4 regions of the Thermosinus carboxydivorans Nor1 genome follow, and region 4 is predicted to be linked to each of the others. Evidence: riboswitches for the same ligand, from Rfam matches in the RefSeq annotation. Region 4 holds a riboswitch; each other region holds the start of a gene.
The links. A riboswitch is a leader RNA that binds a small molecule or an ion and turns the genes downstream of it on or off. The one in region 4 is predicted to bind cyclic di-AMP.

Region 1 (5,604 bases), on a different contig from region 4:
TGATATCACAAGCTTTTAACTTAATATCGATATCATTGCTGTCCTGTTCATATTTCCGGGCTGTATTGGCAAAACGGCTAGTTCCTTTATAACGTCGGCTCACATTCCTACCCCTTTATTGCCATTTGTTCAATATTTTAGTATATTTAATTGGGAACTGCCAAGAGAAAAAAGATTAGCAAAGGAAGATTACGATGGGAAAAATTTGGGGATGGCTTTTTATATTAATTGTGTGCGGGTTACTGTACTGGTGGCAACCTGAATTTTTTCAGCATGCTTACAGCATAATCGAGAGAGGAGATATTGCCGCCCTCGCCGAATATCTCCGCTCCTTCGGAGCATGGGGTGTCTTGGTCACACTGGCATTATTCGTTATAATGACCTTCACGATCGTTTTTCCGTTTATGATTTTATCTGGAGCCGCCGGCATTGTCTATGGGCTTTTCTGGGGGACGCTCCTCTCATGGATGGGAGAATTGATTGGCGCCCTATTTATGTTTGTATTTGCCCGCTATTTTTTTCGCCATGCCGTTGAAGGGTGGATTGCGAAAAGTCCATACTTGAAACAGGTAGACGATTACAGTGCTGCGAACGGGTTTAAGGCCTTGCTGATAGCACGGCTTTTGCCGTTAGCTCCATCCGGTATCATTACCGCTGTAGCCGCTATTAGCCGGATTTCATTTTATGATTTTTTCTGGGCCACCTTTTTAGGGAAATTACCGCCCGTGGTTATTAAGGTATTATTGGGCCATGACCTTGTTTTTGCCAAAGAAAACATGACTCGGCTGATTTTCATAATTATCTTGGTTATTGCCGTCTACGCCACCTTATGGTGGCACAAACGCAAGAAAAAACAAAATCATGAACATCGGTAACGCGATCTTGAAAAAAATGGGTTACTCGGCAGCATACTGCTAATACTCTTTCTATTTCCGGTAACTGAATAAAATGGAATTTTTGCAGGGATATAATTATCGTTGCCGAATACAATAACAATGCAAATAGGAGGTGATTAACATGCCAGTTGTACAAATTGATATGTTGGAAGGTCGGACTCTTGAACAAAAACGGCAGTTGGTAAAAAAGGTAACAGAGGCCATTGTTGAAACTGCCAATTGTCCGCCCGACGCCGTAACAATCATTATCCGTGAAATGCCCAAAGAACATCTTGGTAAAGCCGGTGTATTGCGTTCTGACATGTAAAAACAACAGCCCATTTCGTATATTACGAAGTGGGCTGTTTTATTAGTTTTTTATTATTAAAAAGATATAAGTTACTTGTCATCCTTCTTTATATGACACTCCATAACCGCCATTAGGGTAGGAAAAATTAATATTATTAGCCGGACATACTAGCCGGCAGGAACCGCATTCGATACATTGCTTGTATAACACTAGAATGGGATCAGCAGGCTGATAATTCCACCTAAATACCCCGGAGGGACATATGGTTAAACACTGTTTGTCTGTGCAATTACGACAGACTTCCTGGTCATTGATGACAACATGTTGCCAGTCTTCATTGGTCTTAAAAAGCAGCAATTTTAATTTTGCATCTAACTCAGCTAAGTTGGACATTATCGCATCACCTTTAACACTTTCCAGACATCTCTTATTGTTTTTAAGATTGGCTGCATACTGGTAACTTTTTGAAATATAAATTTACGCTTTTCGCGCTTCGGCATGGTGTATATCTTGGTAATATGATATGCTGTTTCATTGGCCATACGGGTATATAAATCGAATAAATACGGTATCTCCTTCAATAACTTGCTTGCTCCGGCATTGGCTTTGAAATCCTGCAGGACAAAGCTTTCATCAAGTAAGGTTCGGTATAGTGATAGTTTCTTAACGGAAAAATCGCGACTAGCCTTTGCTGCATAAGCAGCCCTGGCGGCAAAAAAACCTGACCACATGGCCAAGTTTATGCCATGAACGCCATTAACTAGTGAAGCAGCATCGCCGATAATCATCAGCCCCGGGTGTACTAGTTCTGGCATTGCGTAATATCCGCCTTCGGGAATAAGGGCAGCGCCATATTCAATAGTAGTACCACCATCCAGCAATGGCTGCATATGTGGATGCTTTTTTATTCGCTCCAATAGATCATTAGGGTTAAAGCCAGCCTTAGCTAAATCGGCTAAAGATATACCAACATTAATATTAAAACTGTCTTTGAAAGTATGAATAGAACCAGTACCGTTAAACCCAGCAGTGGGGTAACCGATAAGTCCGATTATGGTACCATGACCCGGAAGCAAATTGAACCGTTCTTCAATTACTTTCGCTGGTAAAGCAATAGTTTCCTTTACATAAAGGGCAAAGTTTCTCGGTGAAATCTGCGGCGCCAGCTTAGCACGTTCAGCCAACATTGAATTGGCGCCATCCGCAAGAATAATTATATCGGCAATAAAATCGCTGTTTTGGGGCGGAGATACATGCACACCAATGGCTTGCTGACCGTCGAACAGCACTTCAGATACGTGATGGTTTAGAAGCAACGTAGTTCCAGCGCTAATTGCTTTTGCGGTCAACCATTTGTAAAAATTGACACGTTTTATTGTAAACCGATTATAAGGGGCGGCAGCGAGTTTCGTGCTGCGAAATCTAGCTGTTAAGATCGAATCTTCAGTCATCCACCAGTACGCTTGGTCAGTGACAATACGTTCATACGGACACTCTTCCCAGAAATTGGGGAAGAGTTTATGGACGTGCTCAGCAATGATTGACACGCCACCGCAACATTTTGCTCCTGGATAAGGGCCACGCTCCAATAGAAGCACGTCAAGACCTTCTTTGGCCATAAAATAGGCAGCCGTTGAGCCTGCTGGTCCGGCTCCTACGACAATTGCATCATATTTTTTAGATGGATTGGCCAATTTTAACTGGCTTTTAATGGTATCTTGATTTGATAGATTTTTTGTTTGTTGGGTTTTGTACCATTCTTTTAGCACGCTATCACCAGTTTTAGTGTGTACAGTTGATGAGTACTCTATCCACTCAATTAAAAATGCTCTATTTGATTTGTATTGCTTATTTTACAACTAATTAGTATACATAAACATATATACGAACAACGACGAATCATAAAGATATTTTTATATAAATGATATGCAGCGCCATTTTGGGGCATTTTTTTCTTTTGTTTTTTTATAGTGGAATGATGTATCATACTAAACGTGCCGAAGTTCCTTCAAAGGAACACGGAGGAACCATTACTGGGGTGAATCCGCACATGCGGTAGGGATTTCCCTTATCCCGAACCCGTCAGCTAACTTCGTAGGCAGAGAAAGGGAGTGGTTGATTATGAGAAAAATGCGCACTGTAGCAGCATTAATGGTTGCTGCCATTATCTTCAGCCTTGTCGGCCTTGCGCCGGTAAGTGCCACAGCCCTCGGAGAACGAGTGCTGCAAGTTGGCGCAACAGGCGACGATGTCCGTGAATTGCAGATTAGATTAAACGAGTTAGATTTTTATGCAGGAACTGTAGACGGTGTTTTTGGTCCCCAAACACAACATGCGGTTAAGATGTTTGAAAAAGCAAATAATCTTGAGAGTGATGGCATTGCCGATCAGGACTTGTTAACTTTTATGCAAAAAAAGGTGCCCAAAGTATCCCGCAACTTACCGGAACGTTATAAAACGGTCTTGGATATTGTTGCAACCGCTTATGCTCCAGGTCCGCATGATAACGGCAAATGGGGAAATCTTACTCATATCGGTACTCAGGTTCGGCCGGGCATCATCGCTGTTGACCCGAAAGTTATTCCGCTTGGTACGCGTGTATACATCGAGTTTCCCGACGGTCATGGCATGTATGCCGTAGCCGAGGACACAGGCGGTGCGATTAAGGGCAACCGTATTGATATTGCCATGTGGACGGTTGCCGAAGCGTATAAATTCGGCATCCAAAAAGTTAAAGTTTATGTCTTGGATTAAAAACACCCGGGGTATCCCGGGTGTTTTTAATGACGAAAGAGAGTTTTATGTCGCATTGTTTGCCAGAAAAAATTGGGATATAATAAGTCAGAAGAGGGAGTGATAACATGGATGCTTTAAATAGAGATACCGACCTTAACTATGGACAGTCAAGAAAATATCACATTATTACTTACGGTTGTCAAATGAATGAAAATGATTCGGAGCGGCTGGCCGGCCAGTTGCGCGGTCTTGGTTATAGCAGCACCGATCAAATTGAACAGGCAGACCTTATCTTAATTAACACTTGCTGTGTTCGCGAGAGCGCGGAAAAAAAGATCTATGGCAAAATTGGCGAATTAAAAAGGCTCAAAACGGTTAATCCCAATCTGCTCATTGGTGTAACAGGGTGTCTGTCGCAAAAAGATCGGGACAAGATTTTTACTAAGGCTCCCCACGTTGATTTGGTTATGGGGACTCATAATGTTCACCAACTCACAGACCTGATAAAAGAAATCTCCCAGTCCAGGGATCGGGTACTGGCGGTATGGGATCAGGCAGAGCGGCTAGCGCCCGATGTGCCAACGGTACGCAAGAGTCAGGTTTCGGCTTGGGTACCTATTATGTACGGATGTAATAACTTTTGTACATATTGCATCGTGCCATATGTGCGCGGACGGGAGCGAAGCCGGCCGCTTGCAGACATTCTTGCCGAAGTCCGGCAGTTAGGGACTGAGGGATTTAAGGAGATTACGCTGCTGGGCCAAAATGTAAATTCCTATGGCAAGGATGGGGAAGAAACCATTGATTTTGCCGATTTACTGGCAGCCGTGGACAAAGTGGAAACCATTGCCCGGATTCGGTATATGACTTCGCACCCGCGCGACATGAACGCCAAGGTCATCGCGGTTATTAAGCACGGACAGCGGATTTGTGAACACTTTCATTTGCCAGTCCAGTCCGGCAGTGATATCGTTTTGCAGCGGATGAACCGCGGGTACACGACAGAATATTATCGCAAACTCGTGGAAAAGATTCGTAGCGAAATACCGCATGCCAGTATTACCACAGATATTATCGTGGGATTTCCTGGAGAAACGGATGAATTATTTATGCAGACGCTTGATTTTGTCCGGTCAATTCGCTTTGATGCTGCTTATACTTTTTTGTATTCTCCTCGCTCTGGCACCCCAGCTGCAACTATGCCGGATCAAGTGCCGTTGGCGATAAAAAAGCAACGCCTGCAACAACTAATGGCCGTCCAAAACGAAATTAGTTTAGCTATTAATGAAGCTCTTATTGGTCAAACAGTAGAAGTACTTGTTGAGGGCCCCAGCAAAAACGATCCGGATAAGATGATGGGGCGGACGCGAACTAATAAAATTGTACTTTGGAATAGGGGAAAAGAACAAATCGGGCAGCTTATTTCAGTAAGAGTTCTTAAAGCACAGACGTGGTTGTTAAAAGGTGAAGTGGCTGATTAACTTTGGGGTAGGGAAAAGGAGAATATCATGGCAGAGACCTATACGCCAATGATAGAGCAGTACCGGGAGATCAAACGACAGCATGCCGATAAAATTTTATTTTTCCGCCTGGGCGACTTTTATGAAATGTTTTTTGAAGACGCCGAAATTGCAGCGCGCGAACTGGAAATTACTCTAACCGGCCGCGACGGAGGGGCCGGCA
Region 2 (5,604 bases), on a different contig from region 4:
GGCTAAACTACCAAAAACTAAAAAATCTCTTCGCCAAAACAAAATTAGCAGATAAAGCCCGATAGTCGTTATAACAATCGTGCCGCCCGGCGCAATATCAAGATAGAAAGCAAAAACAAGGCCGCCGATGACGGACAGAATGGAAAAAACGATCGCCCAGGCCAAGGTCGCTTTGAAACCGCGGCGAAGAAGGTGCGCCGCAGCAACGGGAACAACCATGAGAGCACTTACCAGTAAAATCCCCACGACCGTCATGCCGATGACGACGACCAGCGCGGTCAACACGCTGAACAGCATATTAATCGCGCCGGTATTGACGCCGGACACAATCGCTACCTCTTCGTCCAGCGCCAACAGCATCAACTTGTCAAAATACCGGTAAATTACCGCCACGACGACGGCGCCGCAAAAGGCTATAAGCATAAGATCTATGGTCGTAACAGTCATGATACTGCCAAAAAGAAAACTAAGCAGCCCGGCGCCGCTCATACGCGTCATGGTACTGAAAATGATGGCCAAAGCAATGCCGGCATAGAAAAAGATGGCCAAAACCATATCAGCGAACTGACTGTGCCACCGTCTGACAAACTCAATGCCCACGGCGCCAGCAACAGTAAGCAGTGCGGCGGCGACAACAGGGTTACACCCTATGAGATATCCGCCCGTCACGCCAGCAAAGGCGATGTGACCCAGCCCATCGCCAATAAGCGACTGCCGGCGGATAACAACAAACATACCAATCAGCGGGCAGACAATGGCGGTAATGAGACCCGCGGCAAGTGCTCGCTGCATAAAGTCGTATTGGAGAAATTCCATCTTTTCACCTCCCGGTTTCATACCAAAAGTGGCGTACTGGCATGTGGCTATCGCGAAACTCACGGCCACTGCCCAAAAAACATAATCCCCGATTGATGCAGGCCACCCGCGAAGCCCAGCAGGTGGCTTTTTCAATGTCGTGGGAAACCATGACAACCGTAATCCCCAAGTTGCGATTCAACGTTCCCAACAGTTCGTATATTTTGGCGCTGGCATCAGCATCAATGCCGCTAGTCGGCTCGTCTAACAAAAGGAGCCTGGGGTTGCCGGCCAAAGCTCGCGCCACCATCACTCGCTGCAGCTGCCCGCCGCTGAGTTCACCGATACGCCTTGAGCGCAGGTCAGCCATATCAACAAGTTCCAACATATGTTCTACAATATGGGTGGCTAACTGCTTGCTGGGCCTGGTAACGCCGCCTGTGACCAAACCCAATGCCACTACTTCCTCCACTGTTGCCGGAAAACCGGCCGAGTTCTTTCCGTAGGTCTGCGGTACATAACCAATTAGTCCCTGCCTTTGCGCTTCCCTTACCGACTGTCCGTCGATGCGAACTTCGCCGCCCTGTGGCCTAGCGATTCCCGCCATTATTTTTAGCAACGTACTTTTACCAGCCCCGTTGGGACCGACAACGACGAGAAAATCACCGCTGGCTACCACTAAAGATATATTGTTAAGCACGGGATGATCATCGTAGGCAAAGCATACGCCATCAAGCTGCACCATGCACATTTATTGCCCTCCTAACCCTGCCGGCACTGCGCGCAAAGACCGAACAACTCAATATTGTGCCGGACAAGTTCATACCCATGCTGGCGAAGCATAATTAAAAATTCAGGATCAATAGGACAAAATTCCAAGCAAGCCGCTTCACCGCACTTTATGCAAGTAATATGGTGATGATGCCGGGATGAGGAAGCTACCTCATACCGAGTTCCGTTCTTACCCAGCCCGACAATAGGAATTAACAGCCCCATTTCAACCAAAATATTCAGGTTACGGTAAATTGTATCGAGACCAACGTCTGGATACTGATGACGGACTTCACGCCATATTTCCGCCGCTGTCAAGTTCTTCGCCGTTTGGAGTATCCGCTCTAAAATTGCCCGCCGCTGCGGTGTAATGCGATACCCCTTTTCCTTAAGCTGCTGCACCAGGTCATTTAACATGATAATTCACTCCGCTTCTAATCAAAATATATACGATTCATCACAAATAGGAACTTTCTTACTAAAAGCATAAAAAAAAATTTGCCCAGTCTTTTCTTTATTCTTCTACCATTAAACACAGGCTATGCAAACATTCTGTCATACAGCAATTTTTGCTCAAATAGAGGAAAAATAAAAGGAGGCGCCTGGCCTCCAAATCTTATAACACCCGACGCGCTCCTACATAACGCGGCCCCCAGTAACTGCTATCCATGCGATCGATGACCACACCACGGCTGGACGTAGCGCTGATAAAATTGCCATCTCCCAAGTAAATACCGCTGTGCGAAGGACCAGGAGCATAAGTGGAAAAGAAAACCATGTCGCCAGGCTGTAATCTTGAATAAGATACAGGTTGACCCACTTCAAACTGCGCGTCAGCCGTTCTCGGCAAGTATACGCCCGCCCGGGCATACACAAACCGGGTAAAGCCGGAACAGTCGAACCCATCAGGAGTCGTACCGCCAAAAACATAGGGAACGCCGATATAACGCATGGCCGTCTGAATGACCCGCCGGGCAGCGCTACTATCACGGCTAACCGGCATGTCCCGTCCCATGAGAGCGCGGTAGGTCTGGGCCCCGACAACGCCATCCGCTTCCAAGCCCCGGTCTTTTTGGAAGGCGATTACGGCGCTTTTGGTCGCCTGGCCGAAGTCGCCGTCAACCTCCAGCCGATAGCCAAGCTCTCTAAGCCGGGCCTGAATAGCGGCTATTTCCGGGCCTTGATCCCCTTCTTCATAGACTCCTGAGGCGTGGGCGAAGGTTGCTGTCATAAACAGCAGCAAAAAAAGAACCATCGTCCGAAACACTTTACCCAAGACAATTCTCCTCTCTAAGCCGACGAGGTTAGCTGACGGGTTAGGGTTGAAGGCACCCCACTCCTAAAGAGTTTCACCCCAGTAATGGTTCCCCCGCTCCTGAGCTGGATTAGGCTTTATATAGCTCACCTGAATTATTCGCTATTTTTGTACATAATCCTTCTAAATGGTTTTTCTTGAAAAAATTTCCGGTTTCTCATTTTTTACTATATCTACAGGAAAACCACGATTCATCAGCGAATTGCTAAGTGAAAGGAGTGTCGCCATGCTTTCCGACGCATTTCGTTATCAGATCGAAACAAAAATCACAGAAGGTCTTCGTTTGTCCCGTGATGAAGGACTTGCACTCCTCCACTCACATGATTTGGCCTGGCTAGGCTATCTTGCCAACAAAGTTCGTCAACGGGTCAGCGGCGATTATGTATATTTTAATGTTAACCGGCATATTAACCTGACAAATGTCTGCACTGCCCGTTGTAAATTTTGCGCTTTCGGCTGTGACAACTCCAGTCCGCAAGCCTACAGCATGACCAAAGAACATGTCCTCCGTATCGCCCGCCAAGCGGCTGAGGACCCTGATTTGCGCGAACTACACATCGTTAGCGGTTTACACCCCGACTGGCCTTTTGAATATTATGTCGATATTATCGCCACCGTTAAAGAAGCCTTGCCCCATCTACATCTTAAAGCATTCACTGCTGTTGAAATTCACTATTTTGCCAAGATATCCGGCAAATCGGTGGAAGAAGTGCTGAAAACCCTGAAGAAGGCTGGCCTTGGATCTATGCCGGGCGGCGGAGCGGAAATCTTTAGCCCCCGGGTGCGGAGCCTTCTTTGTCCAAATAAGGCCAGCGGTGAAGACTGGCTCGCTATCATGCGCACGGCCCATCGTCTCGGTATCCGGACAAATGCCAGCATGCTCTACGGCCATATCGAAACACCAGAGGAACGCATTGACCACCTTTTGGCGCTTCGCGACCTGCAGGATGAGACCGGGGGCTTCCAAACGTTTATCGGTCTGGCCTTTCATCCGAAAAATACCGCATTAGAAAGCCAGGTCACGCGGGTTCCAGCCTGGGAAGACCTGAAAATGATAGCGCTTGCCCGTCTCATGCTCGATAACTTTAAACACATCAAAGCTTATTGGGTTATGCTTACCTTGCCGATTGCCCAGTTGGCGCTGGCCTTTGGCGCCAATGATTTGGATGGAACGGTAAACGAGGAAAAAATCACACATGCGGCCGGCGGTAAGTCTGAGCAGTCGCTAAGCATCGAACGGCTGGTCAATGTCATCCGTCAAGCCGGGCGCATTCCTGTTGAGCGGGATTCACTGTATAATATTGTTAAAATTTACAGACAATAAAAAACAGCCTTTTTCTAGGCTGAATTTTATTGCCTGTTGATATCTTGCCGCAGTACCGCCGCGCCGTGTAGATACACATGCCTGATCTTCCCCTGAGGAAGGTCGGTATTCCACAGTATGAGTACCCGGATGCACCTAGCCAAACCTGTAGGATTATCAATTTCCTGGGTGCCGAATAGCGGCACTTCCGTCCAACCCAAAATCCGGGCCCCTGCGGCAGGATACATGCTATTTAAATCGGGTGTAGAACTAAAAATTACCGCTCCGATATCGGCCGTATCGATTCCATTCTCCCGGACAAGAACTGTTAATAGTTCGCGAACTCGCTCCTGTATATTTTCCGGCGTATTCGCATCTACTGTTGTCGCTCCCCGGACTCCGCGCAGCAACGTAATCGCTCCTTTCCGCCTGATTTTTTTATATTTCATCTATTCGTTGTCTTGTTCGCTTTTCCTTTCGTCATTGAGTTTATTACACCGGCAAGAACCGCAATAGTGACATTTCCACCAACCGCATTCAGGACATACTTCATTTTTGTCCGTCAATTCAATGTAACGGCCTTCCTGACGGTCTTTCCAGCAGAAAGTGCTGCCGCAGCCTTTAAGCAAACAAATAAATTTTTAAAATTCATGTCCTTCCCCCCCATGATATAGTTATGAGGAGAAACAATCTTAAATGCAAAATTACCCCAAGGATAATAACGCCCAGCCAGGCGCACCAAATAAGCCTGAAAAACTGAATAGTTTTCTGACTGTTTGCCTCTCTTTTTTCGGCAACAGACCACTTTCCATCAGCATCCAGTCGACAAAGCAGCCATAGCCCCGCGTTGGGTCGTGGATAAAGACATGCGTTACCGCACCGACGATTTTGCCATTTTGTATAATAGGGCTGCCGCTCATGCCTTGGACAATGCCACCCGTCTTTTCAAGCAATCGACTGTCGGTCACTTTAATTACCAACCCTTTGCCTTCCGGTACCTCCTGAAGATTTACTTTTTGGATTTCAATGCTGAACCGCTCAATGGTCTGCCCGTCAATCACGGTGAGCATTTCGGCCGGGCCTGTCTGCACTTGGCTCATCGACGCCACGGCGATAGCTTCATGAAATAAGTTGTTTTCAATCAACGTTTCCAGTTTGCCGTAAATGCCAAAGGGCGTGTTTTTACGGATGTCACCCAGCATTTGCCCTTCTTCAATAAAAACGCCGATTTTTTCCCCGGGCTGGCCCCGTTTACCATGCTGGATACCCGACACTGTTGCCAGAACAATTTTGCCTTGTTCACAATCAATGGGTTGGTTCGTATCTGAATCGGTGATAATATGACCCAAGGCGCCATATGTTCGGGATACAGGTTCGTAAAAAGTTAATGTACCCACACCTGCTGCGCTATCGCGGACAA
Region 3 (5,604 bases), on a different contig from region 4:
AATGATAATATAATAGCCATTATCGCTGTGGGGCTGTTTTTCCCGCAAAAATTCCTCGCAGCACTTGATGGTTTCGTTGTCCATGAACTCAACGCAGGTGGGCGTGATACCGGCGGCCATGATTTTTGGTACGACCCCGATTGCGGTCGTAAGATCAGGGAATACGGCCAGCAGGTCAATCTGTTCCTTGGGAAGCGGCATCAGCTTCAGATATATCTTGGTAATGACGCCCAGGGTGCCTTCTGAGCCAATAATCAGGTTGACGAGACTATAGCCGGTGGAATCTTTCATGCATTTGCCGCCCAGGGTGACAATTTCCCCCTCGGGAGTGACAATCTCCAGACCGTATATCTGGCGGCGGGTGGTACCGTATTTGACCGCCTTATTGCCGCCCGCATTGGTGGCAACATTGCCGCCGATGAAGGAACTGTCGCCGCTGCACGGATCGCCGGCATAGAGATAACCGGCGGCGTTGGCCGCTTTTTGCACCGCCTCGGTGGTTACGCCTGGTTCAACGACCATAAACATATTAATGGTATCAATTTCCAAAATTTTATTCATCCGCTCCAACGACAGGACGATGCCGCCTTTGAATGGCACGGCGGCACTGGCCAGGCCGGTGCCGGCGCCCCGTGGGACAACGGGTATGCGTTCGCGGTTGGCAAGTTTAATAATTTCGGCGATTTCCGCCGCATTGGCCGGCAGGACCACTGCTTCCGGCATTTTCACATATTTGGGGTCGGTTACTTCGTCGTGGGAATAGGGCTCCATCTTCTCGGGGGTGGTCCACACATATTTCTCCCCGACGATCTTTTTCAGCTCTGCAATTACAGCCTCGTTCACCGGATTGTAAGAGGCCATGTTTTTTCCCTCCCTCACTCGGGTATAACCAGCAAGTTATACTACTTGCTAAATTCAGTATAATCTGGCAGGTAAAATTTGTCTATAAAAATTTTTTATAAAATATATCAAAATGGGTCTTATAAGCCAATGCTTTTAGCTATTGGTTGCCGATTTTATTTTTGTAGGTGATAAGGAATAGTAGCGACAATTACGTTTTCTTTTAAGATAAGCAGCGTCCGCAAAACCCAGCCCGTTTGGTTATGGAGCAATCTGTGCCACCACTTTTTTGTTTCGAATTCCGGGATCAGGACGGTTATAAAATCAGACGGCGCCTTGGTTCTTTCAAGCTGTTCAATATAATCCAGCAATGGCTTAATTACCAACCGGTAAGGAGAGTAAATAATAACCAAGCGGATATCGGGATTCCATTTCTCCCATTTTTCTTTAAATTTACGACCTGTTTCGTCATCGGTAGCAATGTGCACTGCCAGGATATCGGGACTAAGCGTTTTGGCGTACTGGAGTGATTGGGCTACCACGCGGGTAATACTGGCTACTGGTACGATGATCAAGTTCTTAGCTTGGGGGTGCTGCAAGCTGGCAGGATTGGTATATTCAGGCGGCAGCTGGAGCTGTTCTGACATATCGTTGTAGTGGTGACGGACTTTTTTAAAAATATAAATCATTGTCGGAATGAAAATAAGCACCAGCCAGGCGCCATAAAAGAATTTGGTAATAGCGATGACCAACACAACGGTACCAGTGACGATGGCCCCTACTCCATTTAAAATTGCTCGCCTGGTCCAGCCTTTGCTTTTCTCGCGGCGCCAGTAAACAACCATACCGACTTGAGCGATGGTAAACGAAAGAAAGACGCCAATGGCATACAAAGAAATTAGATGTTCGGTGTTGCCGTGGAAAATAGTGATTAGCAGGCCGGCTATGACGCTGAGAAGAATTATTCCGTTGGAAAAGCTGAGCCGTTCGCCTCTGGCGCCAAGATAACGGGGCATATAGCCATCCTTTGCTAAAATGGAGAGTAAGGGCGGCAGGCCGTTATAAGCCGTGTTGGCGGCCAGATATAGTACCAGCATGGTGGTAAATTGAACATAGTAATACGCCCAATTGCGACCGAAGGTTAACTCGGCCACCTGCGAGAGTGCCGTAACATCAGGCACCGGCATGATGTGATAATGCATAATCAAAAAGGAAATTCCGGCGAACATGACGGCAAGGATCGCCGACATCCAATAAGTTGTGATTGTTGCATTGCGGATTTCCGGTTTTTTAAACATGGGTACGCCGTTGGAAATGGCTTCGATCCCGGTCATAGAACTGCAGCCAGAGGCAAAGGCTCGCAGGATCAGAAAGGCTACTGCCCAGTCCCATTGCTTAGCGGCAGATGCGGGCGGGATGAGTGGCGCTGGCTGCGTAAACGCCTGATAAACACCTGCCGCAATAAGCCCTAACATTCCCAGAATAAAAGCATACGTAGGAAAGACAAAAACATTGGATGATTCGCGTACGCCGCGCAGATTGATTAACATCAATATACCAAATAACACGGCTAAATCAATTGTTAAGGCATGGGGGACTAACTGGGGAAAGGCAGATACGATTGCTTCTGTACCCGAGGAAATACTTACTGCTACAGTAAGGGAATAGTCGGCAAATAGAGCCGCTGCTGCCGTTAAGGCCGGCAACTCACCAAGGTTAGTAATGGCTACGGAGTAGGAGCCGCCACCGCCGGGGTTAGCTTTGGCTACCTGTACATAGGAAACAGTTACAATAGCCAGTAAGACAAGGATAGCAAAGGCGACCGGCCCGATATAGCCATACGCTAATACCCCCGGAACCGCAAGCATCAGCATAATCTGTTCTGGACCATAACCAACCGAAGAGAGGGCATCAGATGAAAAAATTGCCAGAGCTTTCCATTTGGGAAGCTTTTCGTGACTAAGCTCTTGATTATGCAGCGGTCTGCCAATTAGCAAACGCCTGATTTCACGCATCATAAAACTATCAACAACCTCCATTATACCTATTGTTGTTAACACAGTATTCCCGAAGTTATTCAATAAAAAGCAAACCGGTGCGTAAGCAACCAGACCTTTGCGGCCAATATAAGCCGCCCGGCTGTTACTCGCGCACCGGCCTACAAATCGCCTAAGCTGTGCAGCTTCTGCGTTTTGTCCGCCAGCTATGTGTCCACTTTGGTTTTTTCTTCATCACGGAGTTGTTTTTCTAAATTTGTGTCAAGAATATATATTTCCACCCGCTCGCCCGTTTTCGTGCTAATGTCGCTGTGGCTGCTGACCACCCGGCACCCGGTGAGGCGGGCTACCAGGTTTTCAGCGTCTTCGCTAAATGTCTCGCGCAGAATCTGCCGCATTTGTTTAACTATTTGCCGCCCTTTTTCGGTTTTGACAAGATGGGTTTCCTCGATCGTCAGAACGCCTTTTAGGCGGATTAAGACCATATCATCAATAATATAAGTCTTGGCTTCCGTAGGTCCGCGGCCAATGAGGCTGCGCTGAAACTTAATAAAGGCATCGTTAATTTCGGCTTCCAACAGAGTTTTTTTAATAGCCATAACAACTGTTTCCTCCATAAAAAGAAAAGACCATATATGGCCTTTCGACCTCTTTGCTTTAGCCTACGAAGTTAGCTGTCGGGTTAGGATGGCAAGAGAGGTAAACATCCTTTCTGCTTGTGGCAGAATTCACCCCAAAAAGGTGGGTCCTCCGCTTCCATACGGAATTCGGCTTTGCTTTGTTTTACAGAGTAAATTATAGCTTATCTGTTACAGAAAGAAAGTTTCATTTTAGCAGGAAAAACTGGCTTTTTATAGCCTTGGCCGGCTAATAATACAACGGGATGGTTATGGCGCTGCATTAAAACAGTTTGCGCAAAATTTGAAGCCGCGGCAAAAACCAGGTGTGAAAACATTGTCTCCCATTTTCCGAAATAATGATTTTATGAACAGTCGGCATAAAAGCTAGTAGAACAATCTAGCCAGTACTTTACGCCGTACTTGGTTGCCATAAGGGCAGGGTTGACAGCGGGCGGGGCGGCGTGGCATAATAAACACAAAATCAATATTATTGGTACCTTTAAATCAGTCCTGTGAGGCTGACAAGGTAGGCGGCGTAACTAAGATTGCAGCTTGTTGGCGCTTTTGCATACTAAAAAGGCTTCTTGTCAGTGCGACTGACAGGAAGCCTTTTTCGCTTGCCTCGGTACCAAAAACGAGGAGGAGAAGGTATGGAAACCCACGTCAAGGTTATCGAGCAACAACCCCCCCGTTTCTTGCCCCAAAGCTTAACCCAGGCCAGCGCGGCGGATGGCGGCAGCCGCTACCGCTGGAAAGTACTGCTTGCTTCCGTATTAGGCTACGCAATGGATGGTTTGGATATGCTTATCCTGTCCTTTGTCATGACAGCGATCATCGGTGCTTTCGGCCTGACCCTCGCCGAGGGCGGGTTGGTGGCCACGGTGACCCTGATCGGCGCGGTGCTTGGCGGTTATGGCTTTGGCATTTTGGCTGACTATATCGGGCGCGTGCGTGTCTTTTCCCTCACCATTCTGGTTTTCTCGGTTTTCACCGGCCTAACGGCCTTTGCCGACAGCTTCCTGGAACTCAACATTTACCGCTTTCTGGCCGGTTTGGGCTTGGGCGGCGAGTTTGGCATCGGCATGACCCTTGTCACCGAGACGTGGCCGAAAGAAAAGCGGGCGCGGGCGACCGGGGCAGTGGCTGTCGGCTGGCAGCTCGGCGTGGTGGCTGCCGCTTTGGTCAGCGCCTATGTACTACCGGCCTTTGGCTGGCGGGCCGTTTTCCTGGTCGGCGCGGTGCCGGCCCTGTTCGCTGCCTGGGCACGCTATGGTCTGGCTGAACCGCTCATCTGGCTGGCAACACAGGCAAAGAAAAAGGCCCTTCAGGCCAAAATTGCGGCCAAGTTACCCTTGACTGCCGAGGAACAGGCGTTTTACAACAAGACCACCAAGTTCCCACTGCTGCATCTGTTTGCCGATCGCCGTACGGCAACGACCACGCTGGCTCTTACGGTGATGACCAGTGTGCAGAACACGGGTTACTACGGCATCATGGTCTGGCTGCCCACGGTATTGATGAAGCAGCATGGGCTGACGCTGAACAAAACGAGCATGTGGATGGTGGCCACCGTTCTAGGGATGATTTTGGGGATTGCCGTCTTCGGCTATATTGCCGATAAAATCGGCCGCCGCCCAACTTATATGGCCTTCCAACTGGCTTCCGCGGCCGCGGTGTGGGTGTATGCCAATTTGTCCGACCCACTGCACCTTTTAATTGGCGGCGCTATTCTCGGCTTCTTCTGCAATGGCATGATGGCCGGCTACGGCGCATTGTTGTCGGAAAACTATACCACGGAAGCCCGTTCCACCGCAGAAAACTTCATTTTTAATACCGGCCGGGCCGTGGGCGGTTTCGCTCCTCTCGTTATCGGCATCTTGGCCGCTCAATACAGTCTTTCTGGCGCACTGGCGCTGTTGGCCTTCATCTACGTCGCCGCCGCCGTCAACGTCTACTTCTTGCTGCCGGAAACCAAAGGCAAAGAATTAAATTAGTATAAGAACCTTGCAGGCAGGCGGGAAATATAATATAATATGTGTCGTGAAATCAATTGGTGTGGGGACGTAGCTCAGTTGGGAGAGCGCATGGTTCGCATTCATGAGGTCGTGGGTTCGAATCCCATCGTCTCCACCAGGAAAATCAAGGCT
Region 4 (5,604 bases):
GTAGATGAGAGCAATTGATACGGCATCTAAACCGGGACCATCATACTCTTCAGGCACCGTAAGATTCAGCATCCCCGCCTCATCCAGCTTTTTCAGCAGTTCCGGCCTGATTTCCCCAGTCTTATCCATTTCCAAGGCATAGGGCGTAATTTCTTTGGCAACAAGTTCTTGGACCATTTTTTTTAAAGCTAATTGGTCGGGAGTAAAGTGAAAATCCATACCTCTCCTCCTTGTTTGGCGGAGTAATGCCAAAAATTTCTAAACATAGTATACCGTAGATTATTTTTTTTGTTAACACCCTTACGGAAAAAATTCAAATTAAAAAATAAATAACGAAGCTGAATTTGGCTTCGTTACCTTATCAACAGTTTGGCGCCCAAGGCCAAAAAAACAACCCCTACTAATTGTAGCCAACTGCAAGGAGTGCGGTTAAGGCCAAACCCCCCAAAATAATCAATAACTACCGCCGTCAACACCTGCCCAACAATAATGGCCGTAGTGGCATTGCATACGCCGACACTAGGTATACTGGCTGCTACAAGATAGATGATGAAAACGCCGACAAGCCCCCCCAAATAGGCATACCACGGTGCCTCCGGCAAAGCGGCGAGATTTCCCTTCCCAAGACGAAACAAAAATAATAACGCCAGCAAAATAATTGTACCGGTGACGTGAACTATAAAAGTTGCTTCCAAAAGCCCGATTACTTTGCTTAAGGCAGCATTTAATGAACCCTGTATGGCCATCAGCACTCCGGAGATTAAGGCTAACAACAGCGCCAGCATGTTGCCGGAAAGATCCAATGCATACACGCTCCTTTTGCCAAAAGTTGCGATCCACGCATCAGATAGTTTGTACCCGGCAAAAAATTATATACTACCTGAACAAAACCACATTTTTAGCCACCGGAGTGTTGCGGCAATGGCTTGTTCGGAATGACCGGTAAAATGGTGGTCAGCTCCATCGATAACAATCAGCTCTTTCGTCGGCGCTGCCTGCTCATAAAGAGCGTGGGCCTGACTAAGCGGTACAATCTCGTCCTGGTTCCCGTGGACAATCAAGATTGGTATAGGCGGTAAGGACTGCAAAGCGGCAAACAAATTATGACGGCTTAAATCATGGAGAAACTCCGGACCTAGTTCCAGCTTCCCGTAATTATCACAAATATACAACCGTTCCCCCCTAACAAGCTTTTCATACCCTTCGCCAAGGGCTAAGCGAAAGGTTGCGTGCAAATTACAGGGAGTAGCCCATAGACACAGGCCGGCGATATTTTTATCCTTCGCCGCAAAAACAAGCGAAGCACTCCCCCCCATACTGCGGCCTAATAGTAAGACACGAGGACTGACAAATCGCCGGCAATAGTCGACAGCATAACCTACCTCGGAAATCTGATTTGATAATGATTGCAAGGGGGTAAAATCAAAGCGCAACACAAAAATACCTAACTTCGCAGCCTCGTTAGCCAGTTGTACGGCCTTGCCGCCCCCGTCTTTGGAGCCACGGAAACCGTGGCAGATAACCAAGGCGCAATTGCCGCCGCCATCAGGACGGTGTAAGACACCTGACAGATAACCGTGTTCCGTTGGAATCCGGACTTCAATCATGGTGCTCACCTTTTTCAAAGGCGCCAATAACGAAAAAAGTCCCCCGTGCTTTGGCCAATAAAATGTCTTCAGCGCAATCACGCACGTCCGCTTCTACAACCATAGTGCTTTTCCCTTTATGAACAACAGTTCCGACAGCTTTGACAACAGACTGCTGCTGCGCTCCGCGGATGTAATTGATATTCATATCTATCGTTACCACTCGGTTGCCCAGCGTAGCACATGCCACTCCCATTGCCGTGTCGGCTAAGGAAGCTAATGCCCCTCCATGAGCAACACCATAAAGATTTGTATGCTTCCCATAAATGACTGGCATGGTCAACTCGGCCCGTCCTTCCTCAATTTTCGCTATTGACATTTGCAGTAACCGTACATAGGGATTGCGATCATAAATATTCTTTAAATGCTCTTTAAGCCACTCTATGTTATTGACCAAGACTAGTGCCTCCTCACATTATACCTTTGCATATCTTTCCCATAAATATAACTAGTACGGCGCCTAGCTAATTTTTCCTTTAAAAAAGGCAAAAGAAAGACAGGCTGGCAGCCTGTCAATCAAGTACATAAACAGTTACGTGTTGTCTTCCAAACTGTAGTGCTTCTTCCCGGCTTTCAAAGGCAAGGTCAATTTTGTTGCCTTTTATCGCCCCGCCAATGTCATCAGCGATAGCATAGCCGTATCCTGGAATATATAGGCGCGTACCAAGCGGAATGACCGCCGGGTCCACGGCAGCCAATCCTTTGCGAAGTAAATTGCCACGATAAGTATAGCTGCCATTGCCGTCATCAAAACGAGTATAAGCAGTAGCTACCATGGTTAAAACCCTGCTGTACCGGCTAGGTTCAACCGCGGCCCGTTCTAAATAGCGGAGAGTGTCTTTTCCGACAATGCCATCGGCCACTAGTCCGTTATCACGCTGAAACTCCAACACCGCACGCATAGTGGCGCCGCCAAAAATGCCGTCAATTGCCCCGGCGTAGTAGCCTTTATCGGCTAACATTTTTTGCAGATACCGTACATCTTCTCCCCGGTCGCCTTGGCGAAGAAGGTTGTCCCCCGGCGCAGCCAAGGAAGTTGCGGCAAATAGCAGCATGAGCAGAGTAAGTACCGCTGCAAGGGCAATTTTTTTCAATTGTCTCACCTCTCTTTTTCTACGCCTCCGAGGTTAGCTGTCGGGTTAGGGTCAAAGAGAAGGACTAGAGAAAGAACCCTTCCACCATTCTGGCGGATTCACCCCTGTATCTTTAGTGGGTCCCCCGTACCAAACGGATTCGGCGTTATTGTAATTTTACTATAAATTGACTCCATAGTCAAAGGTAACTACAACTAAAAAATGGCAATTTATTCCTAACTGTGAGCTAGTCGCCATATGAACGATAGCTATGGAAATATATGTGTGAAAATAGCGCCCTGGTAAGCGCCAATGAAAAAAGGATCGGATAACCCGATCCCCTTATTCAAGTACATACACTTTCACTTTTTGAATGCCATAGTCAAGGGCTTCGCTCCGTGTATTGAAAGCCAGGTCGATACGGTTGCCTTTAATGGCGCTGCCTTGGTCCTCGGCAATTGCTTCACCATAGCCTTCCACCCAAAGCCTGGTCCCCATGGGGATTACATTAGGGTCAACCGCGGCAACGCCTTTGCGCACTTTGCCGCCCATATAAGTCTTATCTCCCCATTTGCCGTTATCCAGCGGACCGGGAGCATAAGCGGTAGCTGTCATTTCCAGGACACGCTTATAGTTTTGTGGCGCTCCCATTAGAGAATTATTATTGCGCACGCTTTGCGGCGCCAGAACATTATTGAAATTAAATAGCATAGAGATAACGGCCAATTCCTTATCATAAGAAGCCAATCGCTCGCTTAAAGTTTGCTCGACTTCTTGACGAAGGACGGTTTCTACATTCTTATTCAAATCCCCGTTCGCGACAGAAACGACATCAGCGCCAGCTGTTGACTTACTTGCTTTTTCCAAGGCTGTTTTGGCGAGTAAGTCCCACAACGCTTCTTTTTTACCTTGTTCTAAATCCTTCTTTACTCTCAGCAGTTCTTGCACCCGTACCATATTGGGACCGGCAGTGACAACTTCTGCGAGCTTGTCCTCAAGAAAAGCAGCATGAGCCTGTGGCAATACAGGAGAAAACATATTGATGGTCAACGCCATCAAAGTGATAACAACTGCTTTCTTCACAATTCATCTCCTTTCCCCTCTTGTTCACCCCCCATTGTATCATATTGTTTACATAATTAACAGACGGTAATTTTAACAAAAAACCGGCCAGATAATTGGCCGGCTTATTTAGGTTATTGTAATAATGCCATCACAATATTGGGGAACCACTGAAAAAATATCGTGCTGGAGACAAAAGACCACATCATCGGCAAAACCGATATCACGCAAATAGCGCCCGTGCGACGAAGTCATCACCGTTTTAAGCAAATCGGAGTGAGCCCCCTCGTACATGGCGCGGGCGGCAAGAGCTTTGTCACTAAGAGTGGCCGATAAACCAAAACGGCTGACAAGTAGACCGGCACAGAGGACGTCCTCTATTGAAAAATTTCCTTCCGTACCGGCACAGAGAAACACAACATCCCGACCCATGTCGGACAAACGCTCACACACCGCAGCCGCATTGACAAATGCGGCCGTGAAAACATTGGCGGCATTGCGCGCCAATCCCAACGCCCTAGTTCCGTTTGTCGTCGTCATGATAATCGTTTTACTATCCACTATATTACGTACATACTCAAACGGGGAGTTGCCGAGCTGAAAGCCAGGTATTATAAGCCCTTTCCTTTCACCCGCCAGTAATGCGTCGGGAAAATGATCCTGCTTTAAAACAACGGCCTCTTCGACCGTCGCCGTAGGGATTAGCTTCCGGCAACCGTTGGCAAAAGCCGTGGCAATAGATGTTGTGGCACGTAAAACATCAATAACAACGACAACGCTAGCGGAAGACGCTAGATAATCATCTGGCGTAAAACATACATCGATTTGCAATAAAACACCTACTTTGCCAATTCATAGAGGACTTCCGTCAATACACAGATACCTGCCTCAATATCCTTGGGTGAAGCGTACTCATCCGGATTATGGCTAATGCCGTTAGCGCAGGGAATAAAAATCATGCCGGACGGAGCGATTTGGGCCATATTCATGGCATCATGCCCCGCGCCACTATTGATATGCCGGTAAGAAACGCCTAACTTGCGGCAGGCAGTCTCGATGACTTCAATAACATCGGAATGAAGCTGAACTGGTTTATCAGAAGATAAAACTTCGATAGCCACAGGGGTTTCCTGCGCCTCGGCAATGGTGCTAACCGCATCCTTAATGTCTTGTAAAGTTTCGATGATGCTTTCATGATCAACACCGCGGATATCTACCCACATCTCGACCCGCCCGGGAATAACGTTCATGACATTCGGATAAACCTTGATAGCACCGACAGTACCAACTGTGCCCTTATGGGATTGTTCTGACGCAACCTCCTGGACGGCTAGTATCACCATGGCAGCACTAACCAGTGCGTCTTGGCGCTGATCCATTGGCGTAGTACCGGAATGGGCGGCCATCCCTTCAATAGTTATTTTTAGCCTGGTCGGTGCGGCAATGGCCCCGACAACGCCAATTTGGACGCCCTCTTTCTCAAGAATAGGCCCCTGTTCGATATGCAGTTCCACAAAAGCTTTAATCTCGCCTGGCGACCGGCTAGCGTTAGTCAGCGCTTGAAAATCCAGCCCGCAGCGTTTCAGCACATCGGGAAAACTATTCCCCTCCTGATCCCGCGCTTTGCCCCAAGCCAATAGATTAGCGGAGCCAGCCATTGCCTTGCTGCCCATGGTGGCGAACCCGAACCGGCTCGATTCCTCGGCGGCAAATATGATCAGCTCCACGGGATGAGTGAGAGAACCGCGTGCTTTTAGTTCCTTAATAGCGGCAAGCCCCCCCACAACGCCGACAACCCCATCGTATTTGCCACCTTCTGGGAC

Region 1: it holds a riboswitch for cyclic di-AMP, as region 4 does, so the genes downstream of both, TCARDRAFT_RS16145 (peptidoglycan-binding protein) here and TCARDRAFT_RS12115 (peptidoglycan-binding protein) in region 4, are expected to answer to the same signal.
Region 2: it holds a riboswitch for cyclic di-AMP, as region 4 does, so the genes downstream of both, TCARDRAFT_RS06240 (C40 family peptidase) here and TCARDRAFT_RS12115 (peptidoglycan-binding protein) in region 4, are expected to answer to the same signal.
Region 3: it holds a riboswitch for cyclic di-AMP, as region 4 does, so the genes downstream of both, TCARDRAFT_RS00235 (DUF2294 domain-containing protein) here and TCARDRAFT_RS12115 (peptidoglycan-binding protein) in region 4, are expected to answer to the same signal.

Annotation. Positions count from the first base shown of each region.
Region 1 covers NZ_AAWL01000002.1:115,427-121,030, reverse strand. Annotated here, with positions in the region: gene TCARDRAFT_RS02140 (DUF4911 domain-containing protein) at 1-103, opposite strand, end outside; gene TCARDRAFT_RS02135 (TVP38/TMEM64 family protein) at 195-875, shown strand; gene TCARDRAFT_RS02130 (4-oxalocrotonate tautomerase) at 1,018-1,203, shown strand; gene TCARDRAFT_RS02125 (ferredoxin family protein) at 1,282-1,578, opposite strand; gene TCARDRAFT_RS02120 (FAD-dependent oxidoreductase) at 1,578-2,954, opposite strand; cyclic di-AMP (ydaO/yuaA leader) riboswitch at 3,171-3,302, shown strand; gene TCARDRAFT_RS16145 (peptidoglycan-binding protein) at 3,307-3,939, shown strand; gene miaB (tRNA (N6-isopentenyl adenosine(37)-C2)-methylthiotransferase MiaB) at 4,047-5,402, shown strand; gene mutS (DNA mismatch repair protein MutS) at 5,430-5,604, shown strand, end outside.
Region 2 covers NZ_AAWL01000006.1:94,077-99,680, forward strand. Annotated here, with positions in the region: gene TCARDRAFT_RS06220 (Na/Pi cotransporter family protein) at 1-6, shown strand, start outside; gene TCARDRAFT_RS06225 (metal ABC transporter permease) at 1-816, opposite strand, end outside; gene TCARDRAFT_RS06230 (metal ABC transporter ATP-binding protein) at 821-1,546, opposite strand; gene TCARDRAFT_RS06235 (Fur family transcriptional regulator) at 1,558-1,983, opposite strand; gene TCARDRAFT_RS06240 (C40 family peptidase) at 2,183-2,842, opposite strand; cyclic di-AMP (ydaO/yuaA leader) riboswitch at 2,845-2,968, opposite strand; gene mqnE (aminofutalosine synthase MqnE) at 3,108-4,205, shown strand; gene aroH (chorismate mutase) at 4,232-4,594, opposite strand; gene spoIVB (SpoIVB peptidase) at 4,889-5,604, opposite strand, start outside.
Region 3 covers NZ_AAWL01000001.1:53,473-59,076, forward strand. Annotated here, with positions in the region: gene TCARDRAFT_RS00225 (FAD-binding oxidoreductase) at 1-861, opposite strand, end outside; gene TCARDRAFT_RS00230 (APC family permease) at 1,017-2,858, opposite strand; gene TCARDRAFT_RS00235 (DUF2294 domain-containing protein) at 3,044-3,436, opposite strand; cyclic di-AMP (ydaO/yuaA leader) riboswitch at 3,481-3,620, opposite strand; gene TCARDRAFT_RS00240 (MFS transporter) at 4,108-5,451, shown strand; tRNA gene TCARDRAFT_RS00245 (tRNA-Ala) at 5,515-5,590, shown strand.
Region 4 covers NZ_AAWL01000023.1:21,780-27,383, reverse strand. Annotated here, with positions in the region: gene TCARDRAFT_RS12135 (acyl-CoA dehydrogenase) at 1-219, opposite strand, end outside; gene TCARDRAFT_RS12130 (DMT family transporter) at 354-812, opposite strand; gene TCARDRAFT_RS12125 (alpha/beta hydrolase) at 870-1,607, opposite strand; gene TCARDRAFT_RS12120 (PaaI family thioesterase) at 1,600-2,043, opposite strand; gene TCARDRAFT_RS12115 (peptidoglycan-binding protein) at 2,159-2,749, opposite strand; cyclic di-AMP (ydaO/yuaA leader) riboswitch at 2,748-2,895, opposite strand; gene TCARDRAFT_RS16230 (3D domain-containing protein) at 3,062-3,802, opposite strand; gene TCARDRAFT_RS12105 (2-phosphosulfolactate phosphatase) at 3,911-4,612, opposite strand; gene TCARDRAFT_RS12100 (M20 family metallo-hydrolase) at 4,621-5,604, opposite strand, start outside.